Regions from separate parts of the Kitasatospora sp. NPDC114501 genome, predicted to be linked through region 1. Evidence: riboswitches for the same ligand, from Rfam matches in the RefSeq annotation. Region 1 holds a riboswitch; the other holds the start of a gene.
The links. A riboswitch is a leader RNA that binds a small molecule or an ion and turns the genes downstream of it on or off. The one in region 1 is predicted to bind cobalamin.
Positions count from the first base shown of each region.

Region 2: linked by a shared signal. The riboswitch ahead of nicT (Nickel transporter NicT) and the one ahead of ACZ7RU_RS20745 (cobalamin biosynthesis protein) in region 1 are both predicted to bind cobalamin.

Region 1 is NZ_JBVKDS010000010.1:270,520-275,503, reverse strand. It holds gene ACZ7RU_RS20750 (alpha/beta hydrolase family protein) at 492-1,613, opposite strand; cobalamin riboswitch at 1,889-2,021, shown strand; gene ACZ7RU_RS20745 (cobalamin biosynthesis protein) at 2,129-3,121, shown strand; gene ACZ7RU_RS20740 (cobyric acid synthase) at 3,118-4,632, shown strand; gene ACZ7RU_RS20735 (putative cobaltochelatase) at 4,629-4,984, shown strand, end outside.
Region 2 is NZ_JBVKDS010000009.1:204,979-209,962, reverse strand. It holds gene ACZ7RU_RS18835 (M24 family metallopeptidase) at 1-763, opposite strand, end outside; gene nicT (Nickel transporter NicT) at 938-2,056, opposite strand; cobalamin riboswitch at 2,088-2,302, opposite strand; gene ACZ7RU_RS18825 (ArsR/SmtB family transcription factor) at 2,384-2,767, shown strand; gene ACZ7RU_RS18820 (hypothetical protein) at 2,816-4,483, shown strand; gene ACZ7RU_RS18815 (AAA family ATPase) at 4,671-4,984, opposite strand, start outside.

The DNA of each region.
Region 1 (4,984 bases):
CGGGTTCCGAGACGTCACGTCGAGCAGTCTTCCCCTTGCACCGGCCTTCTGTCACATCCGGTTGTCCGTACGACCGGGCGACCGGTGGTGGCACCTCCGCAAGATCGGGCAACAACGGCAAACCGCCTGGCCGGAAACGTGTGACCTGGCCATGCCACTCGTCACACCCCGGTTGCCGGGAATACTCGGCCGGTCACCGTGCGTACGGGAGGGGGGTAAGGAGCCGGGCCAATTGTCGCCCCTGACGGCGGGTCCGATTGCGTGCGGGAAATCCGCGCCGCCCAGGCCCGGCAGGGGTGTCCAGCCCGATTCCGGACGGCTGGCGGGCGGGTCGGGGGGAGCGCACGGCGCGAGAAGTCGGCCGGGTCGACTTCTCGCGCACGCCGGGCGGAACGGAGGAAAGCGCCATTAGTGGACGGGGGGCGGCGCGGCGGAAAAACCGTCCGGGCCCGGCCGGGAACGCCGCGCGCGCGAGGGGGGGCTGCCGGGGGCTACAGCAGCGGTGTGAGCCAGCGACGGAGGAGTTCCGTGTAGCGGTCGGGGGCGGTGTTCCAGAGGGTGGCGTGGTCGGCGCCCGGGAAGGGCTGGAGGCTGACCACGTCGCGGCGGGCCGCGGCCAGCTTCTCGACGGTGCCGAAGGGCGCGATCCGGTCCTCCGGGCTGTGCAGGACGAGGGTGGGCACCCGCAGGTCGGTGCCGTCGGCGAGGCGGGCGAGGTCCGCGAGGTCGACGCCGGTGCGGCCCTCGGCGGCGAGGGCGCCGAGTTCGGAGGCGACGCCCCGGAAACCGGCCCGGGCGGCGTCCCGGCGGGCGGAGGCCGGGAGGTCGAGCACCGGCGAGTCCAGGATCAGGCCCCGGACGGCGTGCGACCAGGCGGAGCGGGTCGCGGTCCGCAGGGCCATGGTCGCGCCGAGGGACCAGCCGTAGAGGATCACCTTGCCCGCGCCGCTGTCGAGCGCCAGCCGTACCGCCGACTCGACGTCGCGCCACTCGGTCTCGCCGAAGTGGCTGAGCCCGTCCGGGGAGCGGGGGGCGCCCCGGTCGCCCCGGTAGGTGACGGCGAGGGCGGGCAGGCCGAGCCGGTCGAGCACGGGGAGCACCGGGAGGGTCTGCCGGCGGTCGGCCTCGGGGCCGTGCACCAGGATCACCCAGGTGCCGCGTCTGCCGTCGAGCTGCCAGGCCGGCAGCGCGCCGAGCTCGCCGTCGGCGAAGGTGTCGGCGAAGGCGAGGCCGAGCGCCTCGGTGGGGTCGCCGAGGAGGACCCGGGGGGTGAAGCGGACCTCGGTGCCGGGGGCGAGGGTGCCCCGGTCGGCGCGGACCAGCCGGCGGGTGACGCCCCGCTCGTCGCTGTGCAGGACCTCCTCGACCACCGCGTGCCCGCCGTCCGCCCACTCGACCGCCCAGCGGCCGGGACGCAGGCTCGCGTGCCCGCGGGTGAAGGTGACCCGGCCGGGGGCGAGGCCGCGGACCACGACCGGCCCGGACTCCCGGACGGCGGGCGCCGGACGGACCATCCGCTCGGAGGCCCGACGGCCGATCACCAGCACGGCGGCCCCGACCGCGGTGGCCCCGACCGCGGCGGCCGCCACGACGGCGGCGGTTCCCCAACGCATTTCGCTCCCCGCTCTGTTGCTCTCGGACCGGACGGTGTTCGAGCACCAGTTCACCGGCGCCCCGCCCGCCCGGCCATCCGGATGGGCCGTCCGGGTCATCCGGGCGGCGGGCCGGCGGCGGGGCCGGCGCCATGCCGGTGCTGCTGCCGGTGCTGCTGCCGGTGCCGGGAATCCCACGGGGTGTCAGCGCCCGCGTGTGACCAACCCCTCCGTGACCTCGGTTGACTCCCGGTTCGGGCCCGTGATGGGATCCTGGGGCCAAACGGAGGCATGGAGAGGAAGCCGGTGGAAGTCCGGCGCGGTCCCGCCACTGTCACCGGGGAGCACGCTCGGAACATCGCCACGGCGGGCCGTCGACGGCCGCTGGAAGGCTCCGGGAGTGCGTTCGACCCGGAAGCCAGGAGACTCTCGCCCCCGTCACGTCGATCCAGGGCGCGGACCCTGAGTGAGGACACGCACGCGATGCAGGCTGCCCCGCCCGGCCGGACTCCGAGCTGCCCACCGCCGTGCGGCCGATGACCCCGCTCACCGCCTCCCCCGCTCCGCGCCCGCTGACCCACGCCGCCGCGTTCGCGCTCGGCGCCGCCGCGGGCTACGCCGCCGACACCCGCTTCGCCGACCCCCGCCGGGGTCACCCGGTGGCCGTCTTCGGCAGTGCCGCGACCCGCCTGGAGCGGCGGCTGTGGCGCGACGGCCGCGCCGCCGGGGCCGGGTACACGGCGCTGTGCGTCGGCGCGGTCGCGGCGGGCGCCCTCGCCCTGGACCGTACGGTGGGCCGGCGCCCGCTGGGCCGGGCGGCGCTGGCCGCGGCCGCGACCTGGACCGTGCTCGGCGGCACCTCGCTGACCCGGGAGGCGCGCACCATCGGCCGCTCGCTCGCCGCGGGCGACCTCGCGGCCGCCCGGGAGCGGCTGCCGCACCTGTGCGGGCGGGACCCGAGCGCGCTGGACGGGCAGCAGATCGCCCGGGCCGTGGTCGAGTCGGTGGCCGAGAACACCGCCGACGCCGTGGTGAACGCGCTGACCTGGGGCACCCTGGCCGGCACCCCCGGCCTGCTGGCCTTCCGCGCCGTGAACACCCTGGACGCCATGGTGGGCCACCGCTCGCCCCGCTACGCCCGGTTCGGCTGGGCCTCGGCCCGGCTGGACGACCTGGCGGGCTGGCCCGGCGCCCGGCTGACGGCGCTGCTGACGGTGGCCGCCGCGCCCGAACCGCGGACCGCCTGGCGGGTCTGGCGGCGCGACGGCTCCGCGCACCCGAGCCCGAACGCGGGCCAGGCCGAGGCGGCGTTCGCCGGCGCGGTGGGCGTGCGGCTGGGCGGGACACTGCGGTACGGCGAGCGGGTGGAGGAGCGGCCGGTGCTGGGCGCGGAGCTGCGCCCGGTGACGGTGGACGACATCGAACGGGCCTGCGCGCTCTCCCGGCGGGTGGGCGCACTGGCGCTGGGTACGACGGTCGCGGGGCACGTCCTGCTGCGGACGCTGCTGAAGAGGAGGGGGCGGGCATGACGAACGCGCTGCTGGTCGCGGGGACGACCTCGGACGCGGGCAAGAGCGTGGTGACGGCCGGGATCTGCCGCTGGCTCGCCCGCCAGGGCGTGCGGGTCGCGCCGTTCAAGGCGCAGAACATGTCGCTGAACTCCTTCGTCACCGCCGACGGCGCCGAGATCGGCCGTGCCCAGGCGATGCAGGCGCAGGCCGCCCGGGTGGAGCCGGAGGCGGCGATGAACCCGGTGCTGCTCAAGCCCGGCGCGGACGGCCGCAGCCAGGTGGTGCTGCTCGGCCGGCCGGTGGCCGAGGTGGGCGCGCTGGACTACCGCGAGCGCAAGCCCGTCCTGCTGGAGCGCGCCCTGGAGTGCCTGGCCGACCTGCGCCGCCGCTACGACGTGGTGGTCTGCGAGGGCGCGGGCTCGCCCGCCGAGATCAACCTGCGCGACCGCGACATCGCCAACATGGGCCTGGCCACGGCCGCCGCCCTGCCGGTGGTGGTGGTCGGGGACATCGACCGCGGCGGGGTCTTCGCCGCGATGTACGGGACGCTGGCGCTGCTGTCGGCGGAGGACCAGCGGCACGTGGCGGGCTGGTTCGTCAACAAGTTCCGCGGCGACACGCGGCTGCTGGCGCCCGGACTGGAGATGCTGCACGAGCTGACCGGACGTCCGGTGCTGGGCACCCTGCCGATGCTGCCCGGGCTCTGGCTGGACGCCGAGGACTCGCTGGACCTGTCCACGGTGGTCGACCGGACGGACGGGCCCGGACCGCTCGGCGCGGACGTGCTGCGGGTGGCCGTGGTGCGCTTCCCCCGGCTGTCCAACTTCACCGACCTGGACGCGCTCGCGCAGGAGCCGGGCGTGCTGGTGCGCTGGGCGACCAGGCCGGAGGAGCTGGCCGACGCCGACCTGGTGGTGCTGCCCGGCACCCGGGCCACCGTCGCGGACCTCGCCTGGCTGCGCGAGCGCGGCCTGGAGCCGGCCCTGAAGGCGCGGGCGGCGGCCGGACTGCCGGTCCTCGGGGTCTGCGGCGGCTACCAGATGCTGGCGCACTCGATCGTGGACGAGGTCGAGTCGAAGGCGGGCGCCGTCGACGGGCTCGGCCTGCTGCCGACCCGGGTGCGGTTCGGCGCCGAGAAGGTGCTGGCGCGGCCGGTCGGCGAGGCGTACGGGCAGCGGGTCGAGGGCTACGAGATCCACCACGGTGTGGTGGCGGTCGAGGGCGGCACCCCGTTCCTGGACGGCTGCCGGGTGGGCGCGGTCTGGGGCACGACCTGGCACGGCGCGCTGGAGAACGACGGGTTCCGCCGTGAACTCCTGCGCGAGGTCGCCGAGTCGTCCGGCCGGGCGTTCGTCCCGGCGCCGGACACCTGCTTCGCCGCGGCACGCGAGGCCCGGCTGGACCGGCTGGGCGACCTGATCGAGGAACACGCGGACACCGACGCGCTGTGGAAGCTGATCGAGGGCGGGGTGCCGGCGGCCGGATCGCTGCCGTTCCTGCCGCCCGGGGCCCCTGGGAGTGACGCATGACCGACGTCCGCTATCCGTTCACCGCGATCGTCGGCATGGCCGACCTGCGGCTCGGGCTACTGCTGAACGCGGTCTCCCCGGCCGTGGGCGGCGTGCTGGTGCGCGGGGAGAAGGGCACCGCGAAGTCGACCATGGTGCGCGCGCTGGCCGGCCTGCTGCCGTCCATCGCCACCGTGGACGGCTGCCGCTTCGCCTGCGACCCGGGCGCGCCCGACCCGCAGTGCCCGGACGGCCCGCACGTCTCCCCGTCCGCCTCCGAACGGCCCTCCCAGCTGGTCGAGTTGCCGGTCGGCGTGGCCGAGGACCGGATCGTCGGCTCGCTCGACCTGGAGCGGGCACTGGCCGAGGGCGT
Region 2 (4,984 bases), on a different contig from region 1:
GCCGGTGCAGCTCCACCTGCCAGGGCGCGGGGGCCGCGCCGATCACGAAGGTGCGGGCGGTCGAGACGCCGTAGCCGCGGTACTGGGCGCCCATCACCACGGTCAGGAAGTCGCCCTCCTCCACCCGGCGGTCGGTCGGCTGGTGGGCGGCCTGGCCGGAGTGGCTTCCGGTGCCGACCGAGACCGGGAAGGCCGCCCGGTCGGCGCCGTGGTCGATCATCCGGCGCTCCAGCTCCATCGCCAGGTGCCGCTCGGTGCGGCCGACCAGGATCGACTCCAGCAGCTCGCCCAGCGCCTGGTCGGCGATCTCCGCGGCGATCCGCAGGTCGGCGATCTCGTGCTCGTCCTTGACCACCCGCAGCCGCTCGACCGTCTGGCCGAGGTCCACCAGCCGGGCCCCCTCGGTCAGGCCGGCCACCGCCCGGTGCCGGGTGACGGTCAGGTCGTGCTCCTCCACCGCCAGGCCCGACACCCCGGACCGCGCGGCGGCGGTCGCGGCCGCCAGCGCGGTGTCCGAACCGGCCGCCACCGGCAGCCGGGTGACGTCCGGGGCGATCAGGTGCTCCCCGGAGTCGTCCGGCGGCAGGTCGTCCGGCAGCGCGAGCAGGGCCCGCTCCCTGGTCAGGAGCAGGCTCGCCCCGCAGGGCGCGCAGCCCGTCAGGTACCGCACGTTCGCCGCCCGGGTGATCAGCGCCGCATCGGCCCCGGCCGCACCGCAGTGCTCCCTCACCCGCTCCCGCCGCCCCGCGTACGCATCCGCCATGCGTCGAGCCTACGAACCCCCGGCCCGGAGCGCCCGCCGAGCACCCCCGACAGAACCCCCGGTGCCCCTTGCGCGCCCCCCGCGCCACCGCGCCGTCACCCCCGGGCGCGCGCCGTGCGCCCCGCCCCCGCCGGCGTCGCGCCGCGGCCCCGGAGCGACCGGCGGGACGGGCGCTCAGGCGTCCTGGCCAGGCGTCCAGCGCTGCTCGACCCGGGCGAGCTTCCAGTACCCGATCGCGATCGCCCAGACCACCACGAACAGCCCGGCGATGGCGTAGCCGACGTTGTCCAGCGAGATGTCCGCGACGAATCCGGAGACCGGGTCGGTCAGGTCGAGCTTCTCGTGCAGCACCCCGACCAGCTCGATGGTGCCGATGACGAAGGCCACCGCGATCGACAGCCCGGTGATGGTCAGGTTGTAGTACACCTTCCGGACCGGGTTGGCGAAGGCCCACTGGTACGCGAAGTTCATGAACGTCCCGTCCAGGGTGTCGAACAGGCTCATCCCGGCGGCGAACAGCAGCGGCAGGCAGGCGATCGCGTACCAGGGCAGCCCGGAGGCCGCGCCCGAGCCGGCCATCACCATCAGGGTGACCTCGGTCGCGGTGTCGAAGCCCAGTCCCAGCACCAAGCCCACCGGGAACATCTGCCCCGGCCGGGTGATCGACCGGGTCGCCCGGTTCAGCACCCGGGCCATGAAGCCGCGCGAGTCGAGGTGCGCCTCCAGCTCCCGCTCGTCGAACTGCCCCGCCCGCATCGCCCGGAACACCTTGAGGATGCCGAGCAGTGCCGCCAGGTTGAGCGCGCCGATCAGGTAGAGGAAGACGCCCGAGGTGGTCGTCCCGATCATGCCGAGCCACTGGTGGGTGGTCGACTCGTCGTCCATCAGCGTGTTCGCCAGCTGCGCGCCGCCCGCCACCAGGGCGGCCATCAGGACCACCATCGAGGAGTGCCCGAGGGCGAACCAGAAGCCCACCGAGACCGGCCGCTTGCCGTCCGCCATCAGCTTGCGGGTGGTGTTGTCGATCACCGCGATGTGGTCGGCGTCGAAGGCGTGCCGCATGCCGAGGGTGTACGCGGTGATACCCAGGCCCACCCCGAAGACCTGGGTACCGACCGCGTACCGCTCGGGTGCGACCAGGAAGACGAGCGTCCCGAAGGCCACCACGTGCATGGCCAGGATCACCCCCATCAGCCCGGCCGTACGGACGGTGTCCTCGCGCCGCCACTTGAAGGCGGGCAGCGCGGAGGGGGTCGCCTTCGCCCCGGGGGCGACGGTTTCGGGCAGGGTCATCTGCGGATCACGCTCCAGCACCTCGTGGAAAACCTCGTGAGATGCCGTGGCCGGTCTCCTGGCTGACGGGACACGCCCGCACCCGCCTTCCCAGGCGCGCGGGGCGCCCAGTGGCTTCATGGGTACGGACGACGCTCCTCCGTGGACGGAGGAACGACCCGATCACAGTGGCGAGGGCCGCTCCGGGCTGGGATCCCTGAGGATCCGTCACCGGTCTTCCCGAGCACCACGGCGGGGAACACCGTAGGGGCCGGGCCCCACGGGTGCAAGGCTGCGCACCTGCGCAGGTGTCCAGGATCACAGGACGCCGCCTGCAAGAATGTCCGCATGCATCTCGTACCGGCCGACCGCGCGGGCCACCGCACCATCGACGGGCACCGGGTCTGCGAGGCCATCGCCGCGATCGGCGAGCCCGCGCACGTCCGGTCCTGGGCCGAGCGGTTCTCGCTGCTCGCCGACCCCGGGCGGCTCGCCCTGCTGCTCGCGCTCCACCGGGCCGGCCCGCTCGCCGTCACCGACCTGGCGGTCGCCACCGGCATGCGCGACCCCGCCGTCTCCCAGGCCCTGCGGCTGCTCCGCACCGCCGGCGTGGTGACCGGCGACCGGGACGGACGAGTGGTGCGCTACCGGCTCGTGGACGAGGCCATGCGCCCCCTCCTCGACGAGTGCACCGCCGCCGAGCACCACGAGCCCACCGCGGCCGCGGGCTGACACCCGGAAACCCCCGCCGGGACCGGCCCCGACCAGTACGATCATGATGTGCCGTCCCACCCCCACGCCTGGCCCGCCGACCGCTGGAACACCCGACCGGTCAGGGCCCGTGTGCTGGCGGTCGCCCGCACCCTCACCTCGGCCACCCGGGTCCTGGACGTCCTCACCCTGCTGAGCCCGGACGGCATCGAGCGGTACTTCACCGTCAACCCCGGCTCCGCCTTCGCCGACCGCGCCCTGGACGAGTACCTGCACGGCCTGCCCGGCTTCACCGTGCTGGACTGGGAGGACGCCGTCCGCCGCCGCTTCGACCTGGCCGTCGCCTGCGCCGTCCACTCCTCCATGCACCGCCTGGACGCCCGCCTCGTCGTCCTCCCGCACGGCGCCGGCTACAACCGCCTGGTCACCGAGTCGACCGGCGACACGGTCACCGCCGCCGGCCTGTCCCGCAACGAACTCACCCACCGCGGACGGGTGTTCGTGGACGTCCTCGGCCTCTCCCACCCCGAGCAGCTGGACCGGCTGCGGGACTCCTGCCCCGAGGCGCTGGACGTCGCCCGGGTGGTCGGCGACCCGTGCTTCGACCGGATGCTCGGCAGCCGGCGCTCCCGCGACGGCTACCGCGCCGCGCTCGGCGCCACCGGCGGCCGACGGCTCGTCGTCGTCAGCTCCACCTGGAGCGAGCACTCGTTATTCGGCCGCCACCCCGACCTCCCCCAGCGGCTGGTCCGCCGGCTCCCCGCCGACGAGTACACGGTCGCCGTCGTGCTGCACCCCAACGTCTGGAGCCGCCACGACCCCGAGGCGCTGCTCGACGACGCCCGCCGGATGGGCCTGCGCCTGATCCCGCCCCACCAGGGCTGGCAGGCCGCTCTCGTCGCCGCCGACTGCGTGATCGGCGACCACGGCTCGGTCACCGTCTACGGCGCCGCCCTGGAACGCCCCACCGTGCTCGTCGCCACCGGCGCCGCCGAACTCGACCCGCGCTCCCCCGGCTACGCCTTCGGCCAGGCCGCGCCCGTCCTCGACCCGGACGGGGACCTCGCCGCCCAGCTCGAACTGGCCCTGGCCCAGGACCCGGCCGGCCTGAGCGGCATCACCGGCCGGTCGCTCGCCCACCGCGGCGAGTCCGCCCGGCTGCTGCGCCCGCTGCTCTACTCCTTCCTGGACGGGCTGGACGAACCCGGCGACGAGCCGGCCCTGCCGCCCTACCCCAGGCCGCTCCCCACGACCACCGAGGGGCCCACCGCGTACGATGTCGAGGGCAGCGGCGCGGGCACCGAGGTCAGCCTCCGGCGCTACCCCATCGCCTCGGACGGCCACACCCCGCGCGGCTTCCACGCCCTCACCGACGAACACCCGGGCGACGCCCTGCGCTACACCGCCGAGGTCCTCGCCCGCACCGAGGCCCACGCCGAACGCCCGGCCACCCGCTGGCTCGCCGACACCGCCGCCGAACTCCCCGGCCTGGCCGTCGCGGTGGCCGCCCTCGGCCCGGCCCGCCACCTGCTGCGGCTGCGCACCGGCCAGCTGCTGGAGGCCCGCGCCGAGCCGGACTGGGACAGCCCCGACCCCGGCATCGACCCGCTGCTGCTCGGCGCCGCCGTCGCCTCCTGGCTCGCCGACGGCGGCGAGCCGGCCGGGCTCCCCGCACACGGGCTCACCGTCCGCACCGGCGAGCACCGCACCCGGGTGTCGTTCCGCACCGGCTCCTAAGGCGTGTCTGACAATTCGCGTCGGATCAGGGCGCGGCGTTGGGGTGCGTGCATCGCAAGGCGGAGGAGGGAGCCACTGCGGTGGGGGCACCTCCCGGCCGAAGGCTGGGGGCCATTGGTGACCGACGACAACGCGGCGAGGTGCGTGCCCCGGCGTCGCGCACCCGGCGGGAATTGTCAGACACGCCTTAGTCCGACAGCTCCCTCAGCCGCACCCGGCTGCGCTCGGCCAGCTCCGCGTCGTCCAGTTCCTCGGCGAGGGAGACCAGCAGGGTGTGGGCCTGCGCCTCCTTGGCGTACTGGCTGCGCTGCCTGGCCTGCCGGGCGCAGTCGTCCGCGTGGGCCACGGCGAGGTCCAGCTGCCCGAGCGCCCGGTGGGCCCGGGCGCGGACCAGCGGCAGCTTCATCAGCATGTCGTCGTCCCCCGTCCGCCCGGCGTGAGCCGTGGCTTCGGACAGCAGGGCCAGCGCCTGCTCCGGACGGCCGTCGGCGATCAGCGCCT